DNA from 3 places in the Neorhizobium phenanthreniclasticum genome. Region 1 is predicted to be linked to each of the others. Evidence: predicted binding sites of a transcription regulator. Region 1 holds the regulator's gene; each other region holds the start of a gene.
The links. Region 1 encodes LexA, which represses DNA repair genes until DNA is damaged. Its sites were predicted from a motif close to TGTTCNNNNTGTGTTCNG; they were not measured.
Positions count from the first base shown of each region.

Region 1 (5,750 bases):
CTTGTGGGCGGTCTCGACGGCATCGAGCGTTTCCGAAAGCGAACCGATCTGGTTGACCTTGACGAGGATGGAGTTTGCGACACCCATGCGGATGCCGTCGCGCAGACGCGCGGAATTGGTGACGAAGAGGTCGTCGCCGACGAGCTGGCACGTGGCGCCGATCTTGTCGGTGAGCGCCTTCCAGCCGTCCCAGTCGTCCTCCGCCATGCCGTCCTCGATCGAAATGATCGGATACTTGCCGACGAGCTCGGCGAGGTAATCGGCCATGGCGCCGGATTCCAGCGTGCGGCCTTCGCCTTCCATCACGTATTTGCCGTCCTTGAAGAACTCCGTCGAGGCGCAGTCGAGCGCCAGGCAGACGTCGTCGCCCGGCTTGTAGCCGGCCTTCTCGACCGACTTCATGATGAAATCGAGGGCTTCCGGGGCGCTCTTCAGGCCCGGAGCGAAACCGCCCTCGTCGCCGACATTGGTGTTATGCCCCTGGGCGGCGAGTTCCTTCTTGAGGACATGGAAGATTTCCGAACCCATGCGCACCGCGTCACGCAGCGTATCGGCGCCGACCGGCATGATCATGAATTCCTGGAAGTCGATCGGGTTGTCGGCATGGGCGCCGCCGTTGATGATGTTCATCATCGGAACGGGGAGGACATGCGCGTTCGGACCGCCCACGTAGCGGTAGAGCGGCAGGCCGGCGGATTCGGCGGCGGCCTTGGCGACGGCGAGCGACACACCGAGGATGGCATTGGCGCCGAGGTGCGACTTGTTCGGCGTGCCGTCGAGCGCGATCATCGTCTTGTCGATGTGGATCTGGCTTTCGGCATCGAAACCACCGATCGCATCGAAGATCTCGGTGTTGACCGCCTCGACAGCCTTTTCGACGCCCTTGCCGCCGTAACGCTTGCCGCCGTCACGCAGTTCGACCGCCTCGTGCGCGCCGGTCGACGCGCCGGACGGAACAGCTGCACGGCCAAAAGAACCGTCTTCCAGATAAACGTCCACTTCAACCGTCGGATTACCGCGGCTGTCGAGGATTTCACGGGCGATGATATCGGTGATGGCGGTCAAAAGACTCTCCCTGGGCTTGGACGTCGGATCTATACGGTTCGGGTCACTGAACATGTCCCACAGTCAGTGACACGAAAATTACAATGCAGCCGCTTTTCGCGCTTTTTCAGGCAGGCGCTTCAGGCAGCCTTTGCGACCGCATCGAGGGCAAGCAGCTTTTCCAGCAGCCGAGGCATGTCTTTGAGATGCACCATGTTCGGACCGTCAGACGGAGCATTGTCCGGGTCCTCGTGGGTCTCGATGAAGAGGCCGGCGACACCGACGGCAACGGCCGCCCGCGCCAGCGTCTCGACGAATTCGCGCTGGCCGCCGGTGGAGCCGCCCTGTCCACCCGGCTGCTGGACCGAATGCGTCGCGTCGAAGACGACCGGAGCGCCCATCGCCGCCATAATCGGCAGCGAGCGCATGTCGGACACCAATGTGTTGTAACCGAAAGAGACGCCGCGTTCGCAGAGCAGCACATTCGGATTGCCGCTCTGGGTGAACTTGGCCAACACGTTCTTCATGTCCCAGGGTGCCAGGAACTGGCCCTTCTTGACATTGATGACGCGGCCGGTTTTCGCCGCAGCGACAAGCAAGTCCGTCTGGCGGCAAAGGAAGGCCGGGATCTGCAGCACGTCCACCGTCTGTGCGACGATGGCGCACTGCTCTTCCGTGTGAATGTCGGTGAGAACCGGGAAGCCGAATTCCTTCTTCAGATCGGCGAAGATTTCCATGGCGCTTTCGAGCCCGATGCCGCGCCTGCCGGAAATCGACGTGCGGTTCGCCTTGTCGAAGGATGATTTGTAGACGAGCCCGATGCCGAGCTTGTCGCAAAGCTCCTTCAGCGCACCCGCCATCATGAAGGCGTGGTCGCGGCTTTCCATCTGGCACGGGCCGGCGATCAGCGACAGGCGGGCATCCTGTGCGAAGACGACCTTGCCGTGCCCTTCGCCGACGGAGACGCGCGGATTGGCGGAGACTTCCATGAGACTATTCCTCGAAACCGAACAACACACCCTGGCCGGGCGCCGCCTGGACCAGCACACGGCCCTCCCGACGGACGAATGCGACGTCATTAGCAGCAAGGATGATCTCTGTCACGGCAAGATCGGCAGTCTTGAAGATGATCGCCCGGCCGCGCAGACCTTCGGCATTCGGCAACGGCGCAAGGGCGAATTCCGATTCGAGATCTTGATCCTGCATGACGCGGATGCGCGTGTTCGAAGCGACAAGCTCCACGGCCGCAGCTTCGATCCCGGCTTTCGCAAGCAGCACCTCTTCGAGCAGGGGCGCAAAATCGTCGGGCGATGCGGCCGAAAGAACGATCTCGCTCAAGCCGGTCACCGTATTGGAATGGCGTTCCAGTTCGCCTCGATCGGCCGGCAGCGGATTGATCCGCTGTGCAGAGAACAAGAAGAAATCCGGCGCATGCTCGTCTCCCGCAAAGGCCAGCCGGAAGCTTGCCTCAGTCTCGGAACCGTCCGGCATCTTCACGCCGCGGGAGAATTCCAGGATATCGCCCGCGGAAATCCCGCGCAGCCTGAAACGCGCGTGATCGGCTGCCGCATCGCCCGTGGCAACCGCGAGGGCCGAAAAGCCCTGACTGTTACGCGCCTTGCGGAAGTCGAGATCCCGGGCGGTGAAGACATTGCCGCGCTTGGCCGCGGCTGTCGCCTGACGCCGGTTGGCGATCGCCAGCGGCTCCAGATAGGCCCCATCCGAGAAAAACACGCAGGCATTGGCCGTGCCGAAAGGATGAAAGGCCTCCGGCGCAACTGTAAATCCGAGTTCTGCCAGTCGCGAACGCGCGACGGCAAGGTCCGCCACCGGCAGAACGAGATGATCGATTAGTCTAGCATTCACGCGAGAGCCCCCAGAATCCGGAATCGCAGCACTACATTGGCAGCGGATCGGCTTCGAGCAAGTGGTGTCGAAAGAGATATGTTGCAGACATCCATGAAGAAAAATCATCATACTTCACGAAAATTTAGGGACTTGCGGAACACATATGGAACATATAGTGTATGTTCTTGATTTGTTTCCGACTCTCAAGGTGCCAAATATGCTCACGCGCAAACAGCAGGAATTGCTTCTGTTCATTCACGAACGCATGAAGGAATCCGGCGTGCCGCCCTCCTTCGACGAAATGAAGGACGCGCTCGACCTCGCGTCGAAGTCCGGCATCCACCGGCTGATCACCGCACTGGAGGAGCGCGGCTTCATCCGCCGCCTGCCGAACCGGGCACGTGCCCTTGAAGTCATCAAGCTGCCGGAAGCCTATCAGTCGAGCCTGCAGCCACGCCGCGGCTTCTCGCCGAGTGTTATCGAGGGCAGCCTCGGCAAGCCGCAGCCGGTCGCTGCCGCTCCGGCCAAGCCCGCAGCCAACGACGATCTCTCCAACGCCACCACGGTTCCCGTCATGGGCCGCATCGCCGCCGGCGTGCCCATCTCGGCGATCCAGAACAACACGCATGATATCGCAGTGCCCGCCGAGATGCTTGGTTCCGGCGAACATTACGCGCTGGAAGTCAAGGGTGATTCGATGATCGAGGCCGGCATCCTGGACGGCGACACGGTGATCATCCGCAACAGCAACACCGCCAATCCGGGAGACATCATCGTAGCGCTGGTGGACGAGGAGGAAGCGACGCTGAAGCGCTTCCGCCGCCGTGGCGCCTCGATCGCGCTGGAAGCCGCGAACCCGGCCTACGAAACCCGGATATTCCCGCCCGACCGGGTAAAGGTCCAGGGCAAGCTGGTCGGCCTCATCCGCCGTTACCATTGATCAATTGCCGAAGCGGTTCCGGGAGCGCCGAGGCGAACATCTTGTTCCGCCAGTCATAGTGGCGATGCCTGCTCCAGGGGCGGTCATGGCCGGCCATGGCGGGGCGAATAGTCCATTGCCGGATGTCGGCTGCGCCGTGCAGGGAAATTTCGAGCGCACCAGTCTTTCGCAAAGCATTGCCGTTGATCATCAATGCGCCGGAGCGGCAGTGATCGAAACGGGCGCGCGGCGCGATGATGATATGGGCGGCATCGCAGGCCGCACCGGCATAACGGCTGTCTTCGACGGAGGCTATGTTGGTGCCCCCGGAAGTTTTCACCCCGCAGAAGACACGCGGCTCGCATACGAAATGACCGGCAGGCACCTGCCTGATGCGGGACCGCGCCGTCTCGATTTCGGCCTGCGTCAGCTCGCGGCGCTCCTCAGGCTTCCCATCGGGCGGTTTATCTCTTGCTGATGACACGTCCGGTTTTATGGGATCGCCCAGGAGAAGTGCCCGTTTCCACTGGCCGTAGATGAAATCGGGCGGACGGGTGCGGTTGGTGGCAATACCTTCCCTGCCTATCACGGCAATCATCGTTCCGTCCTCGGCAACTAGAATATCCGGCAGGGGCTTCGATCGTTCGTGCCAGGAGAACAGCAATGCGGCGGCAACGAGCGGAATGCCGACCAGCCGAAGCCTGCTTCTCAAAAGGGTCAGCAGAAGAAAACCGGCCGTGGAGACAGGCAGGAACCAGGGATGCTGACGACCGATACCGGCGTCGCCGCCCCAGGCCGCGACATGTCTTGCTATGGAGATCACCGCTTCCAGGCCGAGACCCATGAGCTTCAGGAAAGGCGCATCGAGCCCGAACGGTACGAGCAGCATGCCGACCAGTCCGGCCGGCATGACCACGAAAGAAATGATCGGCATGGCGGCGAGGTTTGCCGCCAGGCCGCCGTAGGTCGCAATCCGATGGAAATGCTCGACCGAAAAGATCGCCGTCGACGTGCTGCCGATCAGGGTCGTGGCAAGAATGCCCGCAATGAATTTCCAGGAAGCCAGTACCGGCGTCACCACAGGGTGACGAATTTGCAGCGGTTCCGGATCGTGCTTTTTCGATCGATTTTTCCAGAGCGCATAACCGGCGACCAGCGCTGCGGTAGCCGCAAAGGACATCTGGAAGCTGGGCCCCAGGATTTCCGAGGGCGAAACGGCGATAATGATCAGGGCCGAAAGCGCCACGTTGCGCAAGCTGATCGACGGTCGGTCGAAGAAGACTGCGACAAGCATGACCGCCATCATGATATACGCCCGCTCGGCCGAAACACCGAAGCCGGAAATCAGGTAATAGGCGGTCGCCATCACGAGCGCGCCGGCGGCAGCGATCTTCTTCACCGGATAGGCCTGGGCAAACCCGGGAAAAAACGAAAGGACAGTGCGGACGCCGACAAAGAAGATGCCGGCGGCAAGCGCCATGTTCAGCCCGGAGATCGCGACGATATGGGCAAGTCCGGAAAGCCGGAGCGCCTCGGTGGTCTCCTTGGAAATAGCCCGGCGTTCGTCGGTCACGATCGCGGCTGCGAAGGCGCCCGCATCGCCCGGCACCGTTTCGCGAATATGGCTTGCAATGGCGCTGCGCAGATCAAAAAGCCCGCTTTCGAATTCTGCAATCCAGGCTCGCGGCAACGCCGGGCCTGCCTCCTTATTCGGCACTCCATAGAAAAAACCGACGGCGCCGATACCATCGAAATAAGAAGAGAAGGCGAAATCGTTAAGCCCCGGCAGCGCAGGCCCCGAAGGCGGCGATATGCGTACCCGGCCGCTGATCGTCTCGCCGGTTTCCGCAGATTCGTGCCGCGCCCTGGCAAGCAGCGACACCCGCTCCGGAGGGCGTCGGATCTCGGGATTGGCTGTCCGTCCGACGCGGACTAAATA
Region 1 is NZ_JBEAAL010000020.1:121,807-127,556, reverse strand. It holds gene eno (phosphopyruvate hydratase) at 1-1,065, opposite strand, end outside; gene kdsA (3-deoxy-8-phosphooctulonate synthase) at 1,185-2,033, opposite strand; gene ABK249_RS23235 (VOC family protein) at 2,038-2,910, opposite strand; gene lexA (transcriptional repressor LexA) at 3,110-3,832, shown strand; gene ABK249_RS23225 (ComEC/Rec2 family competence protein) at 3,813-5,750, opposite strand, start outside.

Region 2 (5,750 bases), on a different contig from region 1:
GAACTGAACGTGCCGATCATCGCGCTGTCGCAGCTCTCGCGTCAGGTCGAAAGCCGTGACGACAAGCGCCCGCAGCTCTCCGACCTTCGCGAATCCGGCTCGATCGAGCAGGACGCCGACGTGGTGCTCTTCGTGTTCCGCGAGGAATACTACGTCAAGAACATGGAACCACGCGATCCGGCCGATCCGAAATATCCGGAATGGGAAGCCCATATGGACAAGGTGAAGGGCACGGCGGACGTCATCATCGCCAAGCAGCGCCACGGACCCACCGGCACCGTCAAGCTCGCCTTCCAGTCGGAATACACCCGCTTCGCCGATCTGGCCGACCCGAGCTTCACCCAGTACGAAGAGCATTGATCGGGTTCGGCGCTCTACCCCGCCTGGGCTGCATTGTGTAGCAAAAGCCAGCAGACCGAAGCTCAACCCAAGACACATCCGCAAGGATTGCCGGGATAGGGAAACTGCAGGAAGCCCAAGCAGATCGTCCCGGGGAGCAGGCGTCCAGGCATCAAGGTTCTATCACGGGAATTCCCGTGGTATAATGCGTCATTGCGGACATCATCCGCCATGGCCTCCGCGCCAGAGACTTGTCCGATGAGCGAAGTGGACGTGCTTTTTGCAGCCCTGCGACAGGCGGCTGACCCGCAGGCGGTTGAGTGTATCGAGCAAGTGGTCATGCATGGCTCGGATCGCGATCTCAACCGCATCAATGTGTTTGCCTTCGCCGACACCCATCATCTCGATGAAGAAAAAACGATCGCGGCGTTTCTCCATGCGGCGCGCATAGGCACATTCGAGATGACCTGGAATGTCCTCTGCCCTGGATGCGGCGGCGTCCTTGAAACCGGCGCCAACTTGAAAGCGGTCGATCGGGGAACGTACCATTGCGCGCTCTGCGCGGCCGGATATGAGCCAACTCTCGACGAGATGGTCGAGGTGACGTTCACGGTCAGCCCGAGAGTGCGCCGCATTGCTGCCCACGAGCCCGACCGCTTGCCTCCGCTTGAATACTACCGTCAGATATTCTTCAGCTCGGGAGTCGACCTGCCCGAGAACCTGGAAGCGAGCTTCGCACGCATTCTACTGGAGATGATCGAGTTGGATCCGGGCGAGAAGGCTTTCGTCTCGCTCCAACTGCCGGCGCAATTCGTCATCATCTTCGATGCCGTCACACATTCGGCGCAGTTCATCGACGTGAAGGGTGAGCCAACCGACGAACGTCAGAACCTCTCAATGTTCATCAGTCGGGATTATGCACCGAACGAAACGCTTACCCTCCGTCCCGGCTTACTGCGGCTCACGATCGAGAATCACACCGACCGCAGAGTGCTCCCCAATGTCTGCATCGCCGGAGAGCAGCTGCACGACCTGCTGGGCCGCAGGCGACCGTTCCTGACAGCCAAGCGACTTCTGACAAACCAGAGCTTCCGGGACATCTATCGGACCGACACGCTTGATATCGACCAGCGCCTCAGGATCACCAGCCTGACATTCCTCTTCACCGATTTAAGGGGGTCAACCGCTCTCTACGAGCGCGTCGGAGATCTGGCCGCCTTCGATCTGGTGAGAGCACATTTCAAGGTTCTTCACGAGATCATCGCCACGGAATCCGGAGCGGTGGTCAAGACCATAGGCGACGCCGTGATGGCGACATTCTCGAGCCCGGATCGTGCGGTGGCGTCCGCGCTGCGGATGCGGGAAGCGATGCTTCGGCTGAATGCCGAGCACGGTCGCGAGGACCTTCTCCTGAAAATTGGTATCCATGAGGGGCCATGCCTCGCGGTCAACCTGAACGACCGGCAGGACTATTTCGGCCAGACCGTCAATATCGCCTCCCGCGTACAGGGCCTTGCCGATCCCTATGTGATCCTCACCACGGAGGCCGTCGTCGAAAACGCCCAGGTTTCAGAGATCTTGAGAAACAACGGCATTGCGTCAGTGTTTCGAATGGAGGAACTTCAGGGCGTCGAAAAGGAAGTGAAGATCTTCGCCCTGTCTTGATCTCCGGATCTGCTCGATCGGAGCAGCATGACGGGAATCCCGCGTCCGTTCATGCCTGGTGGCTGCCCAAGGCCAATACGGATGCTCTCGCCCTAAAAGATTGTGCAGTGCGAAGGTTTTTCGCATGGCGGCCTTTTTCCCGCCTTCGAAACGGATAGGATCGCAGGAACATTCCTCAGCATGGCCGACGTGTAAAATGACCGATTTCGACAGCGATCCTTCTCCCTCCGGCGATTTCGACGTCGCGCCCGTCCGGCTGACGGTCGATCTCGCAGCGCTTTCCGACAACTGGCGGGAGATGCAACGACGCTCGGGAAGGGCGCGCACCGCGGCTGTCGTCAAGGCGGACGCCTACGGTCTCGGCATCGAGGATTGCGGCACGGCGTTTTATGAAGCCGGCGCGCGGGACTTCTTCGTCGCGGTCGCCCAGGAAGGCGTGACGCTGCGCACCTACGCGCCGGACGCCCGCATCTACGTGCTTTCCGGCATCTGGCCCGGCCAGGAGCAGATGTTCTTCGAGAACGACCTCGTGCCGGTGCTGGCCTCCGAAGAACAGCTTGCCTTCTGGATGTCGGTCGTATCGGAACATGGAGACCACCCCTGCGCCCTGCAGGTGGATACCGGCTTCAATCGGCTCGGCCTTTCATTCGAGGATGCGCTTGCCCTTGCAGGCGACGTCTCGCGGCCCGCAGGCTTCTCGCCGGTTCTGGTGCTGTCGCATCTTCACAGCGGCGACAACCCGGCCTCGCCCCTCAACCGGCAGCAGCTCGAACTGTTCCAGCAGGTTAGCGCCGCCTTCGAAGGCATCGAATCAAGTCTTTCGGCTTCCGCCGGAATCTTCTTGGGCCCCGAATATCATTTCGACCTCACCCGCCCCGGCATTGCGCTTTATGGCGGCGAATCCGTCGGCGGCATGATGCCGCTCAAGCCGGTGGTGAAGGCGGAGGCGCGGGTCATCCAGGTCCGCGACGCCGCCGCGGGCGGCACGGTCAGCTACGGCGCCACCCATCAGCTTTCGCGCGAGAGCAGGCTTGCCATCGTCTCGGCCGGTTACGCCGACGGCTATCTCCGCTCTCTCTCCGGCTCGGGCGTGCCGATCCGCACCGGCGGCTCTTCCGGCGCCTTCGGCTTCATCGCCGGTCACAGGGTGCCGGTGATCGGCCGCGTCACCATGGACCTGACGATCTTCGACGTGACGGATGTTCCGGCATCCGATATCCGCACCGGCGACTATATCGAGCTTTTCGGTCCCAACATGCCTCTCGACGACGTGGCGCGGGCCGCCGGCACGATCGGCTACGAACTCCTGACCGGCCTCGGGTTGCGCTACGAGCGGCGGTATATCTATCCCGAATAGTTTCCACTCCTCCTTGCCAGCAGTGATATTTCCGGAGTACAAGAACAAATGTTCCGCTTTTGTTCTTGGCGGATTTTGTGAGTGTTTGAAGACGGCAACTCAATTTCATGGCAAAACCCAAGACCCAATTCGTGTGCCAGAACTGCGGCACGGTGCACAGCCGCTGGGCCGGCAAGTGCGATGGCTGCGGCGAATGGAACACGATCGTCGAGGAAGACCCGATGGGCGGCATCGGCGGCGGTCCCGGCCGCGCACCGAAGAAGGGCCGTGCGGTGGCACTCACCACGCTTTCCGGGGAGACCGAACAGGCGCCGCGCATCCATACCGGCATTTCCGAACTCGACCGGGCGACCGGCGGCGGTTTCGTGCGCGGTTCGGCCGTGCTTATCGGCGGTGATCCCGGCATCGGCAAGTCGACGCTGCTGATGCAGGCGGCGGCGGCCCTCTCCCGCCGCGGGCATCGCATCATCTATGTTTCGGGCGAGGAGGCCGTGGCGCAGGTGCGGCTTCGCGCTCAGAGGCTGGATGCCGCCAATACCGAAGTGCTGCTCGCCGCCGAAACCAATGTCGAGGACATCCTCGCCACCATTTCCGAGGGCAAGCGGCCCGATCTCGTCATCATCGATTCGATCCAGACGCTCTGGAGCGACACCGCTGATTCGGCACCGGGCACCGTCACCCAGGTGCGCACCGGCGTGCAGGCGATGATCCGCTTCGCCAAGCAGACGGGTGCGGCCATGGTTCTCGTCGGGCACGTCACCAAGGAAGGCCAGATCGCCGGCCCGCGCGTCGTCGAGCACATGGTCGATGCCGTCCTCTATTTCGAGGGCGACCGCGGCCATCACTACCGCATCCTGCGGACCGTCAAGAACCGATTCGGCCCAACCGACGAGATCGGCGTCTTCGAAATGTCCGACAAGGGCTTGCGCGAAGTCTCCAATCCGTCCGAACTCTTCCTCGGCGAACGCAATGCAAAGGCGCCGGGCGCGGCTGTCTTCGCCGGCATGGAAGGGACGCGACCCGTGCTTGTCGAGGTGCAGGCGCTGGTGGCGCCGACCTCGCTCGGAACACCGCGCCGTGCGGTGGTCGGCTGGGATTCGTCCAGGCTTTCGATGATTCTCGCCGTGCTGGAGGCCCATTGCGGCGTGAAGCTCGGCCAGCATGATGTGTATCTGAACGTGGCAGGCGGCTACCGCATCTCCGAGCCGGCGGCCGACCTTGCCGTCGCCTCTGCACTGGTCTCCTCGCTTGCCGGTCTTGCCCTGCCCGCCGATTGCGTCTATTTCGGCGAAATCAGCCTCTCAGGGGCGGTGCGACCGGTTTCACAAACGGCGCAACGCCTTAAGGAGGCTGAGAAACTTGGTTTTGCCGGGGCCATGCTGCCGGCAGCATCCGCCGAAGTGCCGAAAGGTACGGGCGGTCGCTGGACCGAGATCGACGACCTGCCGGACCTGGTGGCACGCATCGCAGGCTCATCGGCAAGGTTACGGCAAGCACCGGAAGATGATTGATCTTCCGTTAACAGGTCCGCTGTTGTATGACGGCTGCCTTGAGGCGGGGCGCCGGCATAATCCGGCAAGTCTTGGAGTAATATATGCCCATTACGATTTTCGACGGTATCGTCATCGGCGTGACGCTGTTTTCCGCCGTGCTCGCCATGGTTCGCGGCTTTTCGCGGGAGGTGCTGTCGATCGCAAGCTGGGTGGGATCCGTCGCGGCGGCCTATTACCTCTATCCGCTGCTTCTCCCCTACGCGAAGAACTATACCGCGGATGACCGCATCGCGATTGCCGCGTCCGCCGGCATCATCTTCCTGATCGCGCTGATCGTCATCTCGTTCATCACGACCCGCATCGCCGATTTCATCATCGACAGCCGCGTCGGCGCGCTGGATCGGACGCTGGGCTTCCTCTTCGGGGCCGCCCGCGGCATCCTGCTGCTCGTCGTCGCCGTCGCTTTCTGGAACTGGCTCGTGGCCGCGAATGCGCAGCCGGCCTGGGTCACGCAGGCGAAATCTAAGCCTTTCCTCGACACGCTCGTCGCGCGCCTCGAAGCCGTGCTGCCCGACGATATCGAGCCGCAGATCCGCGCACGCATCCTGGGCCGCGAGGCAGCGCCCGCCGAGGGCGCCGCCGGACAGGACCAGCCGCCGGCAGAGGATGCGCCTGCGACAAATAATTGACGCTTTGTTGCGCTTGATGCAGCGCAAAACATCACCATTTGTGGTAACATTCGAATTCAGGTGAGAGCGGGCTGGGTTCCGGGGAGGTTTTCCCCGGCCGGCCTTTCCATTTTTCCGACAGGGACGGTTGTCCGAAGGATAAGGGGCCAAGATGAGCGAGCCGGTTTCCGAGACGTTTGACGAAAAAAGCGTCCATGAATGGGATGG
Region 2 is NZ_JBEAAL010000006.1:95,337-101,086, reverse strand. It holds gene ABK249_RS10525 (replicative DNA helicase) at 1-360, shown strand, start outside; gene ABK249_RS10520 (adenylate/guanylate cyclase domain-containing protein) at 598-2,004, shown strand; gene alr (alanine racemase) at 2,201-3,361, shown strand; gene radA (DNA repair protein RadA) at 3,469-4,872, shown strand; gene ABK249_RS10505 (CvpA family protein) at 4,956-5,543, shown strand; gene purF (amidophosphoribosyltransferase) at 5,695-5,750, shown strand, end outside.
Region 2: the regulator LexA is predicted to act here: its motif matches at 3,411-3,428, upstream of radA (DNA repair protein RadA).

Region 3 (5,750 bases), on a different contig from region 1:
CCCCATCAGTACGAGGGAAAGACTGCGCGCCGCTCTCGGCGCTCTGACGGGAATTCTGGTCACGGGGATGGTCGGAGGCCTGGCCTTGCGGGCCGACGCATCGCTTCCGGCCCTGATTGCGCCGATGGGAGCCTCGGCCGTCCTGCTCTTTGCCGTGCCGTCCAGCCCGCTCGCCCAGCCCTGGTCGGTCCTCTGCGGCAATACTGTTGCAGCACTGGTCGGCGTGACCGCCGCCTTGCTCATCGATGATCTTTTCGTAGCATCGGCGGCTGCGATCGGGATCGCGATCGCTCTCATGATGACCTTCCGCTGCCTGCATCCGCCGAGCGGTGCGATCGCACTTACCGCCGTACTCGGCGGGCCGGCCATCCATGAACTTGGATACGGCTTTGTCCTCTGGCCGGTCGCAGGCAATTCGCTGGCCCTGCTCGTGCTTGCCCTGATCTTCAACAACCTGACGGGACGCCCCTACCCTCACGCGATCAAGCCGCCCACGACTGATCACGGCACCGCCGATCCCGCTCCCGTTCAGCGCATCGGCTTCACGTCAGAGGACCTCGACGAGGTGCTGAAGGAGTATGACGAATTTCTCGATATCGACCGCGACGATCTCGAAACCATCCTGCGGCGAACGGAATTGCGCTCCTATCGCCGCCGCGCCGTCCATCTCGATTGTGCCAACATCATGTCCCGCGACGTTGTCGCAGTGGCGCCCGACAATTCGCTGAAGGAAGCGCATGACCTGATGCGCGCCCATCATTTCAAGGCCCTGCCCGTTACCAATGACAAAGCCGAGGTCGTCGGCATCGTTACGCAGACCGATTTCCTGGACAAGGCGAACTGGACCAAAGGACGGCCCAAGATCGGCTTCGGCCAACGCCTGCGCCTGGTGCTTTCCGGCAAAAGCGCGCCCAGCGACACGATCAAGGACATCATGACTGCACCCGTCAGGACCGTCAGTCCCGACACGCCCGTTGCCGATGCCATCGTCATCTTTGCCGAGGAAGGACTGCACTACCTGCCGGTCACCCGGAGCAATAATAAACTCGTGGGGATATTATCACAGTCGGATGTCCTGGTGGCGATGCTCGCCGACGGAGCAACCCAAGACGCCGACATACGTCTAAGTGCCTGAAATGAACCCGGGCGCTCAGGCATCAATCCCTGCAGGTGTTGATGAAAGTCGAGGAAATCCTCGATTCTAGAACGGGATATCGTCGTCGAGATCGCGCGAGAAATTCCCGCCTGCCGGCTGCTGGCTGCCACCACGAGCCGGGCCGCCCGACGGCCGGCCATAATCATCGCCACCACCGAAGTCACCGCCGCCGTAGTCGTTCCCGACGCGATTGTTACCGCCGCCACCGTAACCAGCTCGATCGCCACCGCCCTCACCCCGACCATCGAGCATAGTCAGCGTCGAATTGAAACCCTGCAGCACCACTTCCGTCGTATAACGGTCGTTGCCGCTCTGATCCTGCCATTTGCGGGTCTGCAACTGGCCTTCGATATAAAGCTTGGCGCCCTTCTTCACATACTGCTCGACAACCTTGCAGAGGCCTTCGTTGAAGACGACGACATTGTGCCATTCGGTCTTTTCCCGGCGCTCGCCGGAATTACGGTCGCGCCAGGTCTCGGAGGTCGCAATGCGCAGGTTGGCGATCGGCCGGCCGTCCTGCGTGCGGCGAATTTCCGGATCGGCCCCGACATTCCCCACCAGAATGACCTTGTTCACGCTACCAGCCATAACTCTTCACCTCGTCTCTGCCGCATCCCGCGGACTTAAAACCAATCATGACACTTTAGCCCATCGGCCTCACTCATTGGGCGCCGATGATTTTTAATCCACAGGCAAATTTGTTCTTTATTTGTTCTATTTTATTCCTATAGTGCTGTCAACCGACTCGAAATGGCGCTGCATTGCAGCAAGTTTCCGTCTCGACAGCGACGGATCAATCACTACATAAGGACCTTCGATCCTCCCGAGAGCATGAAGATGAGTGAACTCAAAACCATTTCAATACGTGGTGCGCGCGAGCACAATTTGAAGGGCATCGATCTCGACCTGCCGCGCAATTCGCTGATCGTCATGACCGGGCTTTCCGGCTCGGGCAAGTCTTCGCTTGCCTTCGACACGATCTATGCCGAGGGTCAGCGGCGCTATGTCGAGAGCCTTTCGGCCTACGCACGCCAGTTCCTGGAAATGATGCAGAAGCCGGACGTCGACCAGATCGACGGGCTTTCGCCGGCGATCTCGATCGAACAGAAAACGACCTCGCGCAATCCCCGTTCGACGGTCGGCACGGTCACCGAGATCTACGACTATATGCGCCTGCTCTTCGCACGCGTCGGCGTGCCCTATTCGCCGGCGACGGGCCTGCCGATCGAGAGCCAGACCGTCAGCCAGATGGTCGACCGCATCCTCGCCTTCGAGGAAGGCACGCGTCTTTATATTCTGGCGCCGATGATCCGCGGCCGAAAGGGCGAGTACAAGAAAGAACTCGCCGATCTGATGAAGAAGGGCTTTCAGCGCGTCAAGGTCGACGGCCAGTTCTACGAGATTGCCGATGTTCCGGCGCTCGACAAGAAATACAAGCACGATATCGATGTGGTGGTGGACCGGCTTGTCGTGCGTTCCGATATCGGTGCGCGCCTCGCCGACAGCCTCGAAACCTCGCTGAAGCTTGCCGACGGCCTGGCGGTCGCCGAATTCGCCGACAAGCCGCTGCCGCCGGAGGAAACGGCGGCAGGCGGTTCGGCCAACAAATCGCTCAACGAGACACATGAGCGCGTGTTGTTTTCGGAAAAATTCGCCTGCCCCGTTTCCGGCTTCACCATTCCGGAAATCGAGCCACGCCTCTTCTCGTTCAACAATCCGTTCGGCGCCTGCCCAACCTGCGACGGGCTCGGCTCGCAGCAGAAAGTGGATGAGGCGTTGATCGTGCCGGAGCCCGCCCGGACCCTACGCGACGGCGCGATCTCGCCCTGGGCGAAATCCACCTCGCCCTATTACAACCAGACGCTCGAAGCTTTGGGCAAGGCGTTCGGGTTCAAGCTTTCGAGCCGCTGGAACGAGCTCTCGGAAGAGGCGCAAAGGGCGATCCTGCACGGGACCGAGGAGAAGATCGAATTCCATTATGCCGACGGCGCCCGCTCTTACAAGACTGTGAAGACTTTCGAAGGCATCGTGCCGAATCTCGAGCGCCGCTGGAAGGAAACCGATTCCGCATGGGCGCGTGAGGATATTGAGCGCTACATGTCCGCCGCTCCCTGCCCCGCCTGCAACGGCTATCGCCTGAAGCCGGAAGCACTCGCCGTCAAGATCCACAAGCTGCATATCGGCGAAGTCACCGAAATGTCGATCAGGGTGGCGCGCGACTGGTTCGAGGCGCTGCCGGAACACCTGAACGCCAAGCAGAACGAGATCGCGGTGAGAATTCTCAAGGAAATTCGCGAGCGCCTGCGCTTCCTGAACGATGTCGGCCTCGATTACCTGAGCTTGTCGCGCAATTCCGGCACATTGTCCGGCGGCGAAAGCCAGCGCATCCGCCTTGCCTCGCAGATCGGTTCGGGCCTGACCGGCGTGCTCTACGTGCTCGACGAGCCGTCGATCGGCCTGCACCAGCGCGACAACGCGCGCCTTCTCGACACGCTGAAGCACCTCAGGGATATCGGCAACACGGTGATCGTCGTCGAGCATGACGAGGATGCCATCCTGACGGCGGATTATGTGGTCGACATCGGCCCGGCCGCCGGCATCCACGGCGGTACGGTGGTGGCTCAAGGGGCGCCGGCCGAGATCATGGCCAATCCAAAATCGCTGACCGGCAAATATCTTTCCGGCGAGCTCGGCGTGCCCGTGCCGCCCGAGCGCAGAAAGCCAAAAAAGAGCAAGGAAATCAAGGTTTTTGGCGCACGCGGCAACAATCTCAGGAATGTTACAGCCGCCATTCCGCTTGGCGTCTTTACGGCGGTGACCGGCGTTTCGGGCGGCGGCAAGTCCACGTTTCTGATCGAGACACTCTACAAGGCGGCCGCACGCCGCATCATGGGCGCCCGCGAGATTCCCGCCGAGCACGACCGGATCGACGGTTTCGAATTCATCGACAAGGTGATCGATATCGACCAGTCGCCGATCGGACGGACGCCGCGCTCCAACCCGGCGACCTATACCGGCGCCTTCACGCCGATCCGCGACTGGTTTGCGGGCCTGCCGGAAGCAAAAGCGCGCGGCTATCAACCGGGCCGTTTTTCGTTCAACGTCAAGGGTGGGCGGTGCGAGGCCTGCCAGGGCGACGGGGTGATCAAGATCGAAATGCACTTCCTGCCGGACGTCTATGTCACCTGCGACGTCTGCCACGGCAAGCGCTACAACCGCGAAACGCTCGACGTCACCTTCAAGGGAAAGTCGATCGCCGACGTGCTCGACATGACGGTCGAAGAAGGCGTCGAGTTCTTCTCCGCGGTGCCGGCGGTGCGCGACAAGCTGCAGTCGCTCTTCGATGTGGGCCTCGGCTATATCAAGGTTGGTCAGCAGGCCAATACGCTTTCGGGTGGCGAGGCGCAGCGCGTCAAGCTAGCCAAGGAACTGTCGAAGCGCTCGACCGGTCGCACGCTCTATATCCTCGACGAGCCGACGACCGGCCTGCATTTCCACGACGTCGCCAAGCTCTTGGAAATGCTGCACGAACTGGTGAACCAGGGCAATTCCGTGGTGGTGATCGAGCACAATCTCGAAGTCATCAAGACGGCGGACTGGATTATCGATATCGGTCCGGAAGGCGGCACGGGCGGCGGCGAGATCGTCGCGGCAGGTACGCCGGAACAGATCGTCAGGGAAAAGCGGTCCTATACCGGGCAATTCCTGAAGGAACTGCTGGATCGGCGACCGGCAAAAAAGGTGGAAGCGGCGGAGTAAACATCCGCATTGGGAGGATGTGAATGACTAAAGCCGGCATTATCCGCACGGGCATCGGTGGATGGACTTTCGAACCCTGGGAGGGCACGTTTTATCCCGACAAGCTGCCGAAGAAGAAGCAGCTCGAATATGCCGCGAGCAAGCTCGCGGTCATCGAGGTCAACGGCACCTATTACGGCGCCCAGAAGCCGGAGACCTTTGCGAAATGGGCGGCCGACGTGCCGGACGGTTTTATCTTTTCGCTGAAGGCAAGCCGGTTCACCACCAACCGCAAGGTTCTCGCGGAGGCCGGGGAATCGATCGAGAAGTTCCTAGGTCAGGGGCTGACGGAACTCGGCGATCATCTCGGGCCGCTGCTGTGGCAGTTCGCGCCGACGAAGAAATTCGAGCCGGATGATTTCGAGGCCTTCCTGAAACTTCTGCCGAACAAGCTCGACGGCCTGAAGCTGGCACATGTGGTCGAAGTTCGTCACGACACATTCAAGGTACCGGAATTCGTGGCGCTGCTTGCGAAATACAACATCGCTCCCGTCTGCGCCGATCATTTCGACTATCCGATGATCGCCGATGTCACTGCGGACTTCGTCTATGCACGCCTGCAAAAAGGGTCGGACGAGATCAAGACCTGCTATGCGGAAGAGGATATGAAGGCCTGGGCGAAAAGATTGGAAACCTGGGCCGAGGGTGACGTGCCGGACGACCTGCCGCTGGTCGACGACAAGCACAGGCCGAAAAAGGAGCCGCGCGACGTTTTCGCCTTCTTCATCCATGAAGGCAAGGTGAATGCGCCTTATGGCGCGATGGCGATGCGCGAGCTCCTGGAAAGTCGCAGCTA
Region 3 is NZ_JBEAAL010000007.1:40,339-46,088, reverse strand. It holds gene ABK249_RS11750 (HPP family protein) at 1-1,135, shown strand, start outside; gene ABK249_RS11745 (single-stranded DNA-binding protein) at 1,202-1,744, opposite strand; gene uvrA (excinuclease ABC subunit UvrA) at 1,994-4,915, shown strand; gene ABK249_RS11735 (DUF72 domain-containing protein) at 4,939-5,750, shown strand, end outside; gene ABK249_RS11730 (bifunctional ADP-dependent NAD(P)H-hydrate dehydratase/NAD(P)H-hydrate epimerase) at 5,748-5,750, opposite strand, start outside.
Region 3: the regulator LexA is predicted to act here: its motif matches at 1,856-1,873, upstream of uvrA (excinuclease ABC subunit UvrA).